2 regions of the Nonomuraea ferruginea genome follow, and region 1 is predicted to be linked to the other one. Evidence: riboswitches for the same ligand, from Rfam matches in the RefSeq annotation. Region 1 holds a riboswitch; the other holds the start of a gene.
What was found. Region 1 has a riboswitch for thiamine pyrophosphate ahead of ABD999_RS23635 (purine-cytosine permease family protein). Riboswitches for the same ligand answer to the same signal wherever they lie in the genome.
Positions count from the first base shown of each region.

Region 1 (8,368 bases):
GCGACGACCACCACGATCGCCATCATCACGCCGATGGAGCGGGTGCGCAGCCACCACATGACGGCCAGGCCCGCCGCCGCCACCAGCAGGCCCAGGCCTGCGGTGACCACGACGATCATGCCGAGGCTCACGCGGGGCCCTCCAGCGGTTCGTACCGGTAGCCGACCCCCCAGACCGTGACGATCCTGCGCGGATCGGTCGGATCGGGCTCGATCTTCTCCCGCAGCCGTCTGACGTGCACGGTCACCGTGGAGGAGTCGCCGAACGACCATCCCCACACCTGGTCGAGCAGCGCCGCCCGGCTGAACGCCTGCCTGGGGTTGCGCATCAGGTAGGCCAGCAGGTCGAACTCGCGGGCGGTCAGCATGATCTCCGCTCCTCCCAGCCGTACCTCGTGGGCGCCCACGTCCACCGTCAGGTCGGCGTCGCGGAGCACGCCGGTGCCGCCGGTGACGGCCGCGCCGCGGGCGCGGCGCAGCACCGACCGCACGCGCAGGGCCAGCTCGCGCGGGCTGAACGGCTTGACCACGTAGTCGTCGGCGCCCGTCTCCAGGCCGACCACCCGGTCGATCTCCTCCCCCAGCGCGGTCAGCATGATCACCGGCACCGGCCAGCGCTCCCTGAGCTTCCTGCACACCTGCAGCCCGTCGAGCTGGGGCAGCATCAGGTCGAGCACCATCAGGTCGGGCGGCCTGGCCAGCGCGCGGCGCAGCGCCTCCGCGCCGTCGCCCACGCACTCGACCTCGTGCCCGTCGCGCTCCAGATAGCGTGCGACCACCTCGGACACGTTCGGGTCGTCGTCGACCACCAGGATGCGGGTGTTCACGCCATCACGGTACGGCGCTGCGGCACGGGCGAGGCGATCACGTCATCGCTTCGTAAGCCTCGCACGCGGCACCGGCACGACGTACGGTGGCGTCATGGGTCGAGTCATCATGCTCGTGGCGGGTGCCGCGCTGGCGCTCTTCGTGCTGTTCACCTTCATCATCCCCATGGTTCTGGGGCTGCTGAAGATCGCGCTGATCATCGGAGTGATCGCTCTGCTGGTCTTCGTCGTCGTCACGCTGGTCGGTAAGTCGTCCTCGCCGCAGTGACGGCCTTCCTGTTCGATCCGTGGCTCATCGCCGTCACCATGGTGGCGGTCCTGCTGCTGGTCTCGTGGGCGGCCAGGCTGCTGCCGGCCTGCGGCGGTGAGCCGTCCGGGTTCCCCCTGGTGTACGCGCGGCGCACGGCCTTCCAGCGCCAGCGCGATCCCGACGCGGCCGGGAGACCGAGACCGCGAGCTCCTTCACCGCGCCCCGCTTCCTGTTAGGCGGGGCTCGGACCCGAGCCCTGGAAGTCTCCATGGGAGAAGGGCTCATGATCGATTCGCTTGTCTCGTTCGTCATCGGCGTCTCCGGGGGCCACGCCGCCCTCGGCATCGTGCTGTTCACCCTGGCCGTGCGGCTCCTGCTGCTGCCGCTGGGCATCCGCCAGGCACGCAGCGCCCGCGTCAGGGAACGCCTCGCGCCCATGCTGCGCGAGCTGCGCAAGAGGTTCGGGCGCGACCCGCAGCGGCTGGCGAAGGAGACGTCCGCGCTGTTCGCCAAGGAGGGCAGCTCGCCGTTCGCGGGGATCCTGCCGGGGCTGGCCCAGTTGCCGTTCATGTGGCTGATGTTCCGGGTGGCGACCCACCCGACCGCGCTGGCGGGCCACGACCTGTTCGGGGCTCCGCTCGGTCAGCAGGTCGCGGCCGTGCTCGCACATTACGGTCTGTTCAGCGGCCCATTTTCGGTCTTCGCTTTGGTGCTCGTGCTGATGGCCGTGGTGGCATGGCTGTCTTCCCGTACGGTGAAGTCGGCGCTCACCGACGACCAGCCGGAGCTCATCCGAAGGGTGACACCGTTGCTGCCGTTCGGCTCGGTGCTGGCCGCGGCGGTGCTCCCCCTGGCCGCCGGGCTCTATCTGCTGGTTTCCACGGCGTGGACCGTGGGAGAGCGCGCCGTGCTCGCTACCCGGCCTCTTTGAGCGCGTGAACCTGCCCGTTCATCTGCTTCTGAGGTGCGGGCAGGATCGCCCACACCGTTGTCGTGTCGCCGTCATGCCGCACGCCCCAGCTCTCCGCCACATACTCGACGATCCCCAGCCCGCGGCCGCCCAGCGAGGACAGGGCCGGCCGGCCCGCCCTCGGCTCGGTCGCCGCTCCCCCGTCGCTGACCGCCACCTCGATGTGACCATCGTTACGCAGCCAGGACACCCTCACCATCCCCGAAGGCAACGGGTGGGCGTGCCGTAGCGCGTTGCTGAGCAGCTCGCTCACCACGAGTACGGCATCGTCGATCGCGGGATCGAAGACCCCGCAGTCCTGAAGATCGTTGCTGAGACGCTGGCGGGCGACGGCGACGCTGGACGGCGCGTACGGCAGTAGCACCACGCTTGACACACCCACCTCCCCGTCTCCCAGTGCCCCCCGCGGAAGCACCCCCGGTACGACCGAAATGCCCCGTTACTCGATCCCAGAAACCGCATCTCGATCACAGCTTGTACACATCGGACGATAGATCAGCGCAACCGTGACCACCTCGTTACCGCACCGGTGTGTCGGATCCGATAGTAGAAGCGGACCTGAGCTGGAGCTTCATCCGGGTGCCACCACCGGGGCGCGGATGCGCGCTCACCTCGCCGCCCTGCGCCCTGGCCAGGCTCCGCACGATGTAGAGGCCGAGCCCGACGCCGCCGAACCTCCGGCGGTCGCCGGTCTCCACCTGGACGAACCGTTCGAAGATCCGCTCCCGGTCGGCCGGCGCGATCCCCACGCCCTCGTCGTCGACCACCACGACCACCCCGCCGTTCTCGCGCCAGGCGCCGACGCTGATCAGCCCGCCCTGCGGCGAGTACTTGAAGGCGTTCTCCAGGAGCTGGCCGAGCACGATGTCGGTGGCCAGCGGATCGCCCATCACCCACGGCAGGCCCACGGCGATGCCGACCTCGATGCGGTGCCTGTCGGACAGCACCGGCAGCCCGAGCGTGGCCGCGTGCAGCCGCTCGGCCAGGTCGAACGGCTCGTCGCCGACCACCTGCTCCTCCGCCCCCGCTCTGGCGCCGAGCAGCAGGTGGTCCATGAGGCTGCCGAGCGACTTGGCCCGCTCGGCGATCGTGTGCACGGCGGAGCGGCGCTCGGCGTCGCTCAGCTTGTCCCAGCGGGCGTCGAGCGTGCCGGCGAAGCCGCGGACGACCGTGATCGGGGTGCGCAGCTCGTGGCTGGTGGTCGCCAGGAACAGGTCCTTGGCCTCCTCCAGCTCCTTGGCGGCGGTGACGTCGCGGAAGTCGACGACCAGCTCGCCGGTCTCCTCGATGCGCGCGCACACCACGTCCAGCCAGCGCCCGCTGGGCAGCTGGTGGGTGACCTTCTCGCCGGGTCCGGGCAGCGGGAACGGCGGCGGGCCGCCGATGACCTCCTCGGCGCTGACGGCGGTGAGCTCGGCCGCGGCCGGGTTCCACCGCAGCACCCGGCCGTCGCCGTCGAGCACCGCGATGCCGTCGGCGCTGGCGTCGAACACGGCCCGCTCGTGCGCGCGCTGCCGCACCGCCTCCTGGTAGGCGACCGCGTTGCCGACCGCGATCCCGGCGTGCCCGGCCAGCAGCTCCAGCAGCTCCAGCTCCAGGTGGCCGGGCTTGCGCTTGGCGAACAGCGCGTAGAGCGCGCCGTACGGGCGACCCCCGACGGCGGCGAGGCCGAGCGCGATCGTGTGCAGACCCTTCAGCCGCGCCCACACCAGCCGGTCCAGCCCGGCGGACTCCAGCAGCACGGTCCTGCCGGTGCGCAGGAGCGTGCCGACCAGGCTGGTGTCCAGGTCGGTGGTGGCGTCCTTCAGCGAGTCCGGCAGCCGGTAGGTGCTGACCAGGCGCAGCCGGTCGCCCTCGATGAGCACGAACCCGCCCGCGTCGGCCCCGGTCAGCTCGGTGAGGCTGGCCGAGATGCGGTCGAGCACGGCGGGCAGCTCCAGCTCGGCGTTGATGTCGCCGACCACGTCGGTGAGCCTGCGCACCAGCCTGGCGCGGCGCGCCAGGCGGCTCTTGGCCGCGTGGTCGGCCTGCACCAGGTGGTAGACGCAGACGTATCCGGCCGTCGCGCAGCCCACGCGCAGCGCGCTGATGTCGGCCCGCACGTCCAGCACGCCGCCGTCGGCGCGCGCCCGCTTGGTGCGCAGCGACACCTGCCCGCCGGTGCGGACCCGCTCCAGGGCCGCGTGGTGCTCGGCCGCCAGCTCCTCCGGCACGATCGGCGCCCTGCGCCCGAGCACGTCGGCCGCGGACCAGCCGAAGAGCGCCTCGGCGGCCGCGTTCCAGACCAGGACCGTCTGGTCCCGGTCGATCGCGACGACGGCGTTGGGTGAGCTGTCGAGCACCGCGCGGACCATCTCGTCGTCACTCGCACCCCTTGGGTCCCCCACGACTCCATAGTGCCCGCGGCGTGGCGCTCGCGTCGGGCGATCCGTCCGATACGCTGCGGTCACGGCTTTTTCATGGCGGGTGGAGGTGAAGGCGTGTCGGGCGACCTCGAGGCCCTGCTGCGGGTGACGTCCGACACTTATCGGGGTGACGGCACGCTCGACGTCGCGCTCGGCACCTACGACGGCGCAGTCGGCAGGCTGGTGCTCGCGGTCACCGCGCGCGGCCTCGTCGCCTGCAGCTACGAGGACGAGCACGTGGTCTTCGAGCGGGTGTCCAACCAGGTGGGCAGCCTCATCGGCACCGACGCCCGGCGGCTCGACCCGGTCCGCCGCGAGCTCGACGCCTACTTCTCCGGCCGGCTCCGCGCCTTCTCCACCCGGGTCGACCTGACCCTCGCCACGCCGTTCGCTCGTACGGTCCTGCAGAAGACGATGGCGGTCCCGTACGGCACGACCACGACGATGGGCCGGATCGGCGAGCTCATCGGCAGGCCGCGCGCGCTGCGCGCGGTCGGCAACGCGCTCGGCGCCAACCCCGTGTGCGTGATCGTGCCGTGTCACCGGGTGGTGCGCGACGACGGCGAGCCCGGCGACTACGCGGGCGGCCCCGCCGCCAAGCGCCATCTGCTCACCGTCGAGCGACGCGGCGCGTGACCAGCCCGATCAGCAGCGTCGCCAGAGCCGCGACGATGGCCGCGCCCAGCGCGCCGTTCATCCACGGCTCCCTGGTGAAGCCGATGACCTCGCGCACCCCGGCCCAGAAGCCGTCCCACGGGGCGACGGTGGGGGTGGAGGTGGTCAGCCAGTACGCCGCGAAGCCGAGCGCCCACGGCACCAGCATCGACCAGCGGGCGGGGGCGTCGGCGTCGGTGTTCCACCGGGCCGCGCCGCCGAGCAGGAAGTAGTCGACGGCCAGCACCGCGAACATCGGCACGAACACCGCGCCGATCACGCCCAGGAACGCGCCGTAGGAGGTCACGTCCACGACCAGCGCGATGGCGACCGTGAGCAGGCCGATGAGGGTGCTGATGATCCGCCGGTCGACGCGCGGCATGAGGTTCTGCAGCGAGACGGTCGTCGAGTAGACGTTCGCGAACGACTGGTCGGCCTCGCGGAGCACCAGGATCGCGAAGAACAGCGCGCCCAGCGGCACCGCCACGAACGGCCCGAACACCGCCGTGCTGTCGGCCGCCACCGCCTCGGCCCCGGCGATCGCGACCGCGTACACGCCCAGGGCCAGGCAGGCGACCTGGGCGAGCGTGTAGCCGCCGACCACGCCGGTGAAGGCCGCCCGGCTGGACCTGGAGTGCCGGGCGAAGTCGGCGGCCAGCGGCACCCACGACACCGACAGCGCGATCACGTAGTCGACGGCCGGGGCGAACGCCTCCCAGGACCCTCCGGTCCGCGGCTGCGCGTCGCCCAGGAACTGCACCGCGAACCAGATCATCGCGATGATCACCAGAACCGTGATGTAGCGCCTGATCAGCCGGACCGCGCCCAGCGGCCAGACGGTCAGCACCGTGGTGATCACCCCGGCGACGATCACCCACACCGCGTACGGGACCGTGTCGCCGAAGATGGCCAGGGCGCCCTGGGCGATCACCCAGAGCTCGAACGCGCCCCAGCCGATCATCTGGATGATGTTGAGCACGGTGGGGAAGTACGACAGCCGGGCCCCGAACAGCCCGCGCAGCAGCACCATCGCGGGCTTGCCGGTCTGCGTGCCGGGGATGGCCGCCAGGCCCACCATGGTGGTGCCGATCAGGCTGCCGACCACGGTCGCGACCAGGGCGGCCGTCACGGTCAGCGGCGCGCCGCCGAGCGGGTCGATCAGGAACAGGGCGCCGGAGAAGCCCAGCAGGCTGACCGCCAGGTTGGCCCAGAGCGCGCCCTGGTCGAGCACTCCGAGCGTCTTGGGGGGCTCGCCCTCCAGGGTCAGCGGAACTTCCTCGCCATGGATGGCATGCGACATCGCGCACTCCCTACGCCGGCATTACCCGGACAGGTTCATGCGGTCGGCAGCGGCGTAGCTGCCCTCTCAGCCCGGTTGGCCCCGAGCTCCCGCGGTGGGTCGTCAACAGCCGGAGATCAACTCCGGCTGCCGCCCCCATGATGCACTATTGGTCCCGTTTCGGCCAGTCGGGGTCAGGCGACCATCGGCGGCCGGCCCGTCTCGCTGACCATGGGACGCTTGTCGAGCTCCCAGGCCTGCATGCCGCCGCCCACGTTGACCGCCTCGCGGCCCAGGCGGTTGAGCCAGGCCGCCACCTGCATCGAACGGCCGCCGACGCGGCACACGACGTAGACCGGACGGCCGGAGGGGACCTCGTCGACCCGCGCCTGGATCTGCGTCATCGGGATGTGGACCGCCTCGGGAGCGTGGCCCGCCACCCACTCGTACTCCTCGCGCACGTCGAGCAGGTAGGCGTCGTCGGGCACGTCGCGGACCTCGACCTCGGGAACCGTCATGCGCCCATTCTTACCTGCCGCGCGTCATGCTCGGCACGCTACTTGAGCAGCTTGGACATGCGGCGGTCGGCCAGCGGCTTGCCGCCGGTCTGGCAGGTGGGACAGTACTGCAGCGAGGAGTCGGCGAAGGACACCTCGCGGATCGTGTCGCCGCAGACGTCGCACGGCTGGCCCGCGCGGTTGTGCACGCGCAGCCCCGACTTCTTCTCCGCCTTGAGGTCCTTGGCCGCCAGGCCGCGCGCCCGCTCGACCGCCTCGCGCAGCGTGGTCACGATGGCGTCGTGCAGGTCGGCGATCTGCGCGTCGGTCAGCGTCGCCGCGACCTTGAACGGGGACATCTTGGCGGCGTGCAGCACCTCGTCGGAGTAGGCGTTGCCGATGCCGGCGACGACCTTCTGGTCGCGCAGCAGGCCCTTGATCTGGGTGCGGTTGCCGCCGACGATGCGTTTGAGCGCGGCGACGTCGAAGGACTCGTCGAGGGGGTCGGGGCCGAGCGCGGCGACACCCGGCACTTCATCCGGATTTTTCACGACATAGACGGCCAGGCGCTTCTGCGTGCCCGCCTCCGTCAGCTCGAACCCCGGCGCCAGCCCGTCGGCGTCGGGCGCGAGCCGCACCCGTACGGCGAGCGGGCCCTTGCCCGGACGGACCGGCCTGGCGCCCGACAGGTCGTCACGCCAGCGCAGCCAGCCCGCCCGGGCCAGATGGATGACCAGGTGGAGCCCGTCACAGTCGAGGTCGAGGAACTTGCCGTGACGGGACACGCCCGTGACGGTCAGCCCGCCCAGCGCGGTCACCGGCGGGTCGAACGTCTTGAGCGCCTGGAAGGCCACCACGTCGACGCCCGCGATCGTGCGGCCGACCGCCCGCTCGCCCAGGAACGCGGTGAGCGACTCCACCTCGGGAAGTTCAGGCATGCTCTCCAGACTACGCGGCGCTACGGCACGTCCCAGAACGCCAGCTCGTGCGCCATCCCCTCCGTGAACATCGCCTCCGCCCGGTCAGGATCGACGTCCGTCTCGTCGATCATCTGGGCGATCCGCTCGGCCAGCGAGGCGAACCCCGGGTCGGCGTACGTGTCGACCCAGGCCCGGTAGCGCGGCTCGGCGGGCGGGTTCTCCGCCAGGATCCGCCCCAGCGTCGAATATCCCCACATGCACGGATACAGCGCCGCCAACCCCTCCCCGTACGAGCCCGCGGACTCCAGCAGGAAGTCCGTGTACGCGACGCAGGCCGGACCCTTCACCGCCCCCTCCAGATCGGCCCCGAACTCGGCCGACAGCGAACGGTGCAGATCCAGCTCCTCGTGGTAGGTCGAGTGCGCCAGGTCCACCAGGTCGCCGACGTGCGCGTCAGGAGCCTGCCAGGCCAGCTTGGCGAACACCCGCACGTAGTCGAGCAGGTAGAGGTAGTCCTGCTCCAGCCACGACCGGAACACGGGCTCGGGCAGATCGCCCCGGCCGATC
Region 1 covers NZ_BAABFD010000012.1:246,052-254,419, reverse strand. Annotated here, with positions in the region: gene ABD999_RS23675 (sensor histidine kinase) at 1-131, opposite strand, end outside; gene ABD999_RS23670 (response regulator transcription factor) at 128-826, opposite strand; gene ABD999_RS23665 (hypothetical protein) at 921-1,094, shown strand; gene ABD999_RS23660 (DUF6412 domain-containing protein) at 1,091-1,312, shown strand; gene ABD999_RS23655 (YidC/Oxa1 family membrane protein insertase) at 1,360-2,007, shown strand; gene ABD999_RS23650 (ATP-binding protein) at 1,991-2,422, opposite strand; gene ABD999_RS23645 (PAS domain S-box protein) at 2,565-4,400, opposite strand; gene ABD999_RS23640 (methylated-DNA--[protein]-cysteine S-methyltransferase) at 4,527-5,087, shown strand; gene ABD999_RS23635 (purine-cytosine permease family protein) at 5,062-6,405, opposite strand; TPP riboswitch at 6,396-6,508, opposite strand; gene ABD999_RS23630 (rhodanese-like domain-containing protein) at 6,579-6,902, opposite strand; gene ABD999_RS23625 (Fpg/Nei family DNA glycosylase) at 6,941-7,819, opposite strand; gene ABD999_RS23620 (TenA family protein) at 7,840-8,368, opposite strand, start outside.

Region 2 (8,368 bases), on a different contig from region 1:
TTGTGCACCCGCACCCGGAAGCCCTGCGCCTGCAGCTCGTTCTTGGCGTCGTTGATGCCCTTGCCCATCACGCCCGGCATGATCCGGAACTCCTGGTCGTCGCGGGCCTCGTTGTCGCCCCGGAACCAGTGCCAGAAGTCCGTCTCGCAGCGCGCGACCGTGACCATCGCCGGGATGCCCTGGTCGACCTCGGACTTGGGCTTCGGCGACTGCGCGATCACGGTGCATGGCTCGGCGTCGTCGTCGACCTCGTTGACCTGCACCTGGAAGCCCTGCTGCGTCAGGAACGCGGCCGCCTCGTCCTTCGGCATGCCGGACACGTCGGGCATGACCAGGCCGGCGCTCACGTAGATGTCGACCTTGGCGCCTTCCTTGACCTTCTCGCCCACCTGCGGCGAGGTGCGGATCACGTGGTTGCGCTGCACCTCGAGGTTCTTGACGCGGCGCATCTTGCCGACCGTCAGCCCGGCCTCGCCGATCGCCGCCCTGGCGTCGTCCTGCGTCAAACCGGCGGTCTTCGGCACCAGCACCCGCTTCGGGCCCAGCGAGGGCACCAGCGTGATCGTGGTGCCGGCCTCCACCTCGGTGCCGTGGACCGGCTCCATGGCCAGCACCGACCCCTCGGCGACCTTCTCGTCATGGCGGCCCTCGACCCTGGCCACCTGGAAGCCCTGCGCCCGCGCGCTGCGCTCGGCCACCGCGAGGTTCTTGCCCACCAGATCGGGCACGATCTTGTAGCTCTTCTGCGCGAAGTAGAGCCCGGTCGCCGCCACCGCACCCACCATGATCACGGCCAGCGCCGCCAGGAACCAGACCGGCTTGACCCGGCCGCCCCGCGAGCGCGCCGGCGGAGGCGTGGGGACCTCCGCGCGCGGCTGGATCAGGGTGTGGGCCGGAGCCGCCGGCGGGCTGGTGAACGCGCCGGTCGGACGCGCCTGCTGCGCGCCCGACAGCCTCGGCAGCGTCCGGTGCGCCTCGACCGCCTGCACCAGCATCGCCGTCGCGTCCGCGGGGCGGTCGTGCGGCTCGCGCGCCGTCGCCTGCGCCACCAGCGTGTCGATCAACGCCGGCACGTCCGACGCCAGCGACGACGGCGCGGGCACCGTGTCGTGCACGTGGCGGTAGGCCACCGACATCGGCGTCTCGCCGTCGTACGGCTGCCGGCCCGTCACCAGCTCGAACAGCATGATGCCGGCCGCGTAGACGTCACTGCGCACGTCGGCGCCGCCGGTCGTCACCTGCTCGGGCGACATGTAGCCGATCGTGCCGATCATCACGCCGGTGCGCGTCTGGTTGGTCGCCTCGATCGCGCGGGCCAGGCCGAAGTCGACCACCTTGATGCGGCCGTCGTCGGCCAGCAGCACGTTCTCGGGCTTCACGTCGCGGTGGACCATGCCCGCCTGGTGGGCGGCGCCGAGCGCCGCCAGCACCGGGATCATGATCTCCAGGGCCTCTCGGGCGGGCAGCCTGCCACGGTCGCGCAGCACGTCACGGAGCGTCTTGCCGGGCACGTACTCCATCGACAGGTAGACGACGTCGCCGTCGGTGCCCTGATCGAAGACGTGCACCACGTTCGGGTGCGAGAGGCTGGCCACCGACTTCGCCTCGCCGATGAACCTGCGCACGAACGCCGGGTCGTCGGCCAGCGAGCGGTGCATCACCTTGAGCGCGACGGTCCGGTCCAGCCGGATGTCGAGCGCCAGGTAGACAGTCGCCATGCCACCCCGGGCGATCCGGGACTCGACGCGGTAGCGCCCGTCGAGCAGCCGACCTACCAGAGGGTCCGCAGTCGTCGTGTCCACCCGGCTGAGTTTACGGGCGTTTCGCCCCCGGGAGGGCCTGACCATCCGAAAGTGATGCCGACCCGTGCCGTTCCGTGACGCAAGCGTACTCCTGGGCCGGCGGAGAACCGCATTTCCGGGGCTCGTACCGCTCCCGGAAGTCCCTGAGAAGAAGTTCTCCTGGAAGGCCCGTGGGCTTTCCAGGAGAACCGGCACCGTCAGGGAGACATCGGGGACGAGGCCTCCGCGTACCGGCGGCGGGGGATCCGGCCGGCCAGCCGTGCGGCCCGCCCGGCCTGGACGGCCGACCGCATCGCCGAGGCCATCAGCTCGGGCCGCTGCGCCCGGGTGACCGCCGTCGCCAGCAGCACCGCGTCGCACCCCAGCTCCATCGCCAGCGCCGCGTCGCTGGCCGTGCCGATGCCCGCGTCCAGGACCACCGGCACCCCGGCCGCCTCCACGATCAGCTCGATGCTGTGCGGGTTCCTGATCCCCAGCCCGGAGCCGATCGGCGAGCCCAGCGGCATCACCGCCGCGCACCCCGCCTGCTCCAGCCGCCTGGCCAGCGCCGGGTCGTCGCCGATGTACGGCAGCACCACGAACCCGTCGGCCACCAGCCGCTCCGCCGCGTCGAACGTCTCGATCGGGTCCGGCAGCAGGGTCCGCTCGTCGGCGATGACCTCCAGCTTGACCCAGTTCGTGCCCAGCGCCTCGCGCGCCAGCCGCGCCGTCAGGACGGCGTCGCCGGCGGTGAAGCAGCCGGCCGTGTTGGGCAGCACCTTGATGCCGCGCCGGCGCAGCACGTCGAGCACCGACCCGCGGGCGTGCGGGTCGAGCCGCCGCATCGCCACCGTGGTCAGCTCGGTGCCCGACGCCTCCAGCGCCTGGTCCAGCACCTCCAGCGAGGGGGCGCCGCCGGTGCCCATGATGAGCCGGGAGCCGAACTTCTCCCCGGCGATGACCAGATCATCCACCTTGCACCGCCGTCAGCACCTCCACGCGGTCGCTGTCGCGCAGCGCCGTCGTCTCCCACGCGCTGCGGGTGACCACCTCGTCGTTCACGGCCACCGCCACGCCGGTGGCGGACTCGGTCAGGGACCGTACGGCCTGCGCGACGGTCATGCCCTCGGCCACCTCGCGGGCGGCCCCATTGATCATCACATTCATGAAACATCCTTGAATCTCGCCGGTGAGCACAATGTCGCGAGGTCGGCCTCCTCGCCTTCGAGGATCGCGGCGGTGAGCGGCGTCAGCAGCACCCCGCCACGATGGTGACCGGTCGCCAGCACCAGCCCCGGGATCCCGCTCGGCCCGACGACCGGCAGGTTGTCCGGCGTGCCGGGCCGCAGCCCCGCCACCACGTCGGCCACCTCCAGCTCCGTGACGCCCGGCACCAGCTCCCTGGCGTCCCGCAGCAGCTCGTAGACCCCGCCCGCGGTCACCCTGGTGTCGAAGCCCAGCTCCTCCTGGGTGGCTCCGACCACCAGTTCCCCGTCGCCCCGCGGCACCAGGTAGACCGGGTTGCCGTGCACGGTCCCGCGCACGCACCGCCCGATCAGCGGCTGGGGCGACCTCAGGCGCATGATCTGCCCCTTGACGGGCCGTACCGGCACATCCGCCAGCTCCCCGCTCCACGCCCCCGCCGCCAGCACCACCCGCTCCGCGACCAGCGTCTCGGGCTCCCGTCCCCGCGGCACACCCGGCGAGATCCCGGGGACTGCGCCCGACTCCGGAGGGGCCAGCCGTACGCCGGACACCCGGTCGCCGTCACGCAGCAGCTCGGTCACCCGGGCGCGCACCACCGGGACGCCGAGCCGCTCCAGCGCGGCGAGCAGCGCCGCGGTGACGCGGCGAGGATCCACCCACGCGTCCGTACGGGCCAGCAGCCCGCCCCGGACGGAGGGCGCCAGCATCGGCTCCAGCCGCCGGCACTCGCGCCCGGTCAGGCGCTCGACCGGCAGCCCCAGCTTCTCCATGAACCCGGCCTGCTCGTCGAGCATCGCCAGGTCGTCGGGCCCGAACGCGACGTCGAGCGTCCCGTCGTCCCGCAGATCCAGCCCGGCGCGCGCGGCCGCCAGCCGTTCGCTCCCCTCACCGGATTCCCCGAACCCCCAGGGTGACGCGGCGGCCCGCCCGTCCTCGCCGCCGGCCGACGGACGCCTCCCGCCGGCGGACGAGGGGTCGAAGGCCGGGAAGCGCCCGTCGCCGGGGACGGCGGACGCAGCCGCCGGGCCGGCGCCCGTGGGCGCGGAACCGGCGTGCCCCGTCTCGCCGTGAGGGGTGACCACGTGGGTGCTCGCGGGAGGAGCGGCGGAGCTCGTGCGCCCGGTCCCGCCGTGAGGGGTGACCACGTGGGTGCTCGTGGGAAGCGTGCCCTCGGCGGGGACGGCCGAGCCGGACTGCCCGGCGTGAGTGTTCGGGGTGGTGGTCGTCCGAGGGGCGGAGACGCTCCTGTCGGACTGAGCGGTGAGGGTGGTGGCCGGTCCGTCGGATCCGGGAGTGGTGAGTCCGGCGTCGGCGGCGAGGGCGGCGGCGAAGGCGGGCCAGCGGCGCAGGGAAGCGACGCCGAGACGGAGAAGGGGCTCTTCGGTGTAGGCGACCTCGCTGATCGGGGCCAGCATGCCCGCCGCCGCGTAGGAGGCGCCACGGGCGGGAGACGGGTCGACCACCACGACCTCGCGGCCCTGCCTGGCAAGCCGCCAGGCGATCGACAGGCCGACGACGCCGCCTCCGACGATCACATCCATGTCCGCTCCCTTCGCCGGCATGATCCGGATCAGGTGTCTTGCGGTCGAAGGCCCGGTGAAGCCTTCCTCTCAGCCCGGTGACGGCCGGACTCCCGCGCGTCGTGCACCCCCACCTTACGACCTCCCACGACAGACCGGTACGCCGGTGCCGGGGGAGGTCATCCCACCCGCGCGCCGCCACCGCCGAGACCGCGAAGATCGCAAGCGGGCATCCTCAGAGAGGCGCCGGATGCCGAGGTCCGGCCCTCACCGACGACCGGCCGACCGGCCATGAATCCACCGGCCGCGGATCCACCGGTCATGGATCTACCGGCCATGGATCCACCGGTCATGGATCTACCGGTCATGGATCTACCGGTCATGGATCTACCGGTCATGGATCTACCGGTCATGGATCTACCGGGCGCGGATCCACTGGGTGCGGATCCACTGGGCGCGGTTCCACCGGGCGGGTGCCCACGCTTTCCGGGCGGTCCCGGGCTCCTCGGGCGGTCTGGCCCTTCCGGGAGCCGCGGGCGTGGACGACCTGCGATCCCAGGTGGACCTCCGCCTCAGGGAGTTCGTCGAACGGCGCCTCCCTTCCGACGGCGAGCCCGACTTCCGGCCGCTCCGCGACGCGGCGGAGGACCTGCTGGCCGGGGGCAAGCGCCTGCGCCCCGCCTTCTGCTACTGGGGCTGGCGGGCCGCGGGCGGCGGTGACGAGCCCGACGTCTTCTCGGCGGATCCACCGGGCGGGCAGCCCACGGTTTCCGGGCGGTCCTGGGTTTCTCCGGGCCCTCCGGGCCGTCCCGGGCCCTCCGGGAGGTACCGGGCCCTCCGGGAGGTACCGGGCCCTCCGGGAGGTACCGGGCCCTCCGGGTGGTCTCGGCCTTCGGGAGGTTCTGGCCCTTTCGGGCGCTTCTGGGTTCTCCGGGCTGTCCTGGGCTCTTCGGGTGGTCTCGGGCTTCCGTGGGGTTCGGAGCTTCTCGGGCGGCACCGGCGTTCTTCGGGTGGGTCCTGCGGCAACCCTCGGCTGGGCTACTCCGGCAGGGCGCGATCATGCTCGTGGACGTAGCAGAGCGGGTAGCTGTCCCGAATCGCCCTCACCCCCGAGAGTTCCGTGGGTGCGTATGTCGTCGGTCAACCTCCACGGATGATCTCCGGTGGCGAGGAGGTGGAGTGCCAGGTGGGGGAGGAATCGGGGCTCGGGGCGACGCTGTGGGGCGGCCCCCGTTATGGTCGCTTACGTGAATCATGTCGTGGTGGTGGGAGCCGGACTGTCAGGCGTCAGGAGCGTCGAGGCGCTGCGCGCACGCGGGTTCGGCGGCAGGATCACGCTGATCGGGCAGGAGCGCCACCGGCCCTACGACCGGCCGCCCCTGTCGAAGTCCGTGCTGCTCGGCGACGCCGACTCCAGCTTCGTCGACTCCGACCTGGCGGCGCTCGAAGTGGACTTCTGGCCGGGCGTCGCCGCCAAGGCGCTGCGCGAGGGCGCCGTGGAGACGACCGAGGGCGAGCTGGGCTACGACGGGCTGGTCATCGCCACCGGGGCCGAGCCGATCCTGCTCCCCGGTGACGGCCCGCAGCACGTCCTGCGTACCCTCGACGACTCGCTAGAGCTGCGCGCCCGGCTGGTTCCGGGCGCGCGGGTGGCGGTCATCGGCGCGGGCTGGATCGGCGCCGAGGTGGCCACCGCCGCACGCCGGGCAGGCTGCGCGGTGACGGTGGTCGAGGCCGGCCCCGCCCCGCTCACGCACGCCGTCGGGGCCGAGCTCGGCGCCCGCACCCAGCACTGGTACGAGGGCATCGACCTGCGCCTGGACACCATGGTCGCCTCCGTCGAGGAAGGCGGCGTGGCGCTGGTCGGCGGCGGGTTCGTGGACGCCCACGTGGTGGTGACGGGCATCGGCGTCCGCCCGGCCGTCGAGTGGCTCGCCGACGCCGACCTCGACCTGCACAACGGCGTCGTCACCGACGAGCACCTGCGCACGTCGCTGCCGAACGTGGTCGCCGTCGGCGACTGCGCCGCCTGGTGGTCGCGCCGCTTCGGCACGCGGCTGCGGGTCGAGCACTGGGACACCGCGCTGGGCGCGCCCGAGGTGGCCGCCGCGACGCTGCTGGGCGAGGAGGCGGTGTACGACCCGGTCCCGTACTTCTGGTCGGAGCAGTTCGGGCACATGGTCCAGTACGCCGGCCACCACCCGGCCGGCGAGCGGCTGGTCTACCGGGGCGAGGCGACGGGCAAGTGGTCGGCCTGCTGGCTCGCCGGCGACGACACTCTCGCCGCGGTGCTGGCCGTCGACCGGCCGCGCGATCTCGTGCAGGGGCGCCGGATCATCGAGGCGGGCCACCGGCTCGACACGGAACGCCTGGTAGATCCGGACGTGCCCCTACGGGATTGTGTTGTTTGAGCAAGCGCGGCATGTGGTAGTTGTGGTTTCGTGACGCTTTCTGTTGCACAGATCGACCGGGAGACCGATGCCCTCGTCGACGAGTGGCTCACTCTCCCCGAAGTGGCCGACCGCATGGGTCTCACCATGGGTCGCGCCAAGCAGCTCCTCAAGGACCACAAGCTCCTCGGCGTGCGCCGGGGCAGCGGCGGGCCACAGGTGCCCGCGGTGTTCCTCGACGGCCGAGATGTCATGAAGGGTTTGCCTGGCACACTCACCGTCCTGCAAGACGCGGGCTACGACGACGTCGAGTCGCTGCGCTGGCTCTTCACCCCCGACGACTCACTGCCAGGCTCGCCCGTCGAGGCGATCAGGGCGGGCCGCCACACCGAGGTCAAGCGACGTGCCCAGGCCCTCGCTTTCTGACGCCCGCCTCTACCTCTGCACCGACGGACGGCGCGAGCGCGGCGACCTCGCCGAGTTCCTCGACGTGGTGCTCGCCGGCGGCGTGGACATCGTCCAGCTCCGAGAGAAAGGGCTGGAGGCCCGCGAGGAGCTGGAGCTCCTCGAGGTGTTCCGCGACGCCTGCGACCGCCACGGCAAGCTGCTGGCGGTCAACGACCGGGCCGACATCGCCTACGCCGCCCGGCCCGACGTGCTCCACCTGGGGCAGGACGACCTTCCGGTGACGGTCGCGCGAGAGATGCTCGGCGACGACATCGTCATCGGCAGGTCCACCCACTCCGTCGCCGAGGCTTCCGCCGCGGCGGTGGAGGAGGGCGTCGACTACTACTGCTGCGGCCCGATCTGGCCCACGCCGACCAAACCCGGCCGTCACGCGCCCGGCCCGCCGCTGCTCCGGCACGCGGCGTCGCTCGGCGCGGATCGGCCGTGGTTCGGCATCGGCGGCATCGACCTGGCCAACCTGGACGAGGTCATGTCGTACGGGGTCAGGCGGGTCGTCGTGGTGCGCGCCATCACCGACGCCGAGGACCCGGGCGCGGCAGCGGCCGAGTTCGCCAAGCGCCTGACCGACGGCCCCGGCTGACCCCGGCCGGCGTCCCGCCGGGCGCTCGCCGGGTCATGGCCGGTGGTTCGGCCTGGGCCGAGGTGGCTCAGGTCTTGCGCGCGGTGGCGGCCACGGCCAATTCGGACAGGGCTGTGCGGGCCTCGGCGGTGATCGGCGCCTGCTCCAGCGAGGCCAGGGCCTCACCGAGGTAGTCGGCGATCATGTCTTCGCACTCACGCAGCGCGCCCGTACCCTCGATGATGTCGCGGAGGGCAGCGACGCCGTCGCCGTCGAGCCCGGGGTCGCCGAGCAGGCGCCGCACGGTCGCCGCGCCGGCCGGGGAGGCGGCCGCGAGCGTACGCGCCACGAGCATCGTCCGCTTGCCCTCGCGCAGGTCGTCGCCGGCGGGCTTGCCGGTCGTCGCCGGGTCGCCGAACACGCCGAGGATGTCGTCACGCAGCT
Region 2 covers NZ_BAABFD010000008.1:75,561-83,928, reverse strand. Annotated here, with positions in the region: gene pknB (Stk1 family PASTA domain-containing Ser/Thr kinase) at 1-1,802, opposite strand, end outside; gene ABD999_RS16815 (thiazole synthase) at 2,000-2,755, opposite strand; gene thiS (sulfur carrier protein ThiS) at 2,748-2,948, opposite strand; gene ABD999_RS16805 (FAD-dependent oxidoreductase) at 2,945-4,528, opposite strand; TPP riboswitch at 4,518-4,634, opposite strand; gene ABD999_RS16795 (NAD(P)/FAD-dependent oxidoreductase) at 5,755-6,918, shown strand; gene ABD999_RS16790 (Rv2175c family DNA-binding protein) at 6,949-7,323, shown strand; gene thiE (thiamine phosphate synthase) at 7,301-7,945, shown strand; gene ABD999_RS16780 (polyprenyl synthetase family protein) at 8,013-8,368, opposite strand, start outside.
Region 2: another riboswitch for thiamine pyrophosphate. It lies ahead of ABD999_RS16805 (FAD-dependent oxidoreductase); the one in region 1 lies ahead of ABD999_RS23635 (purine-cytosine permease family protein).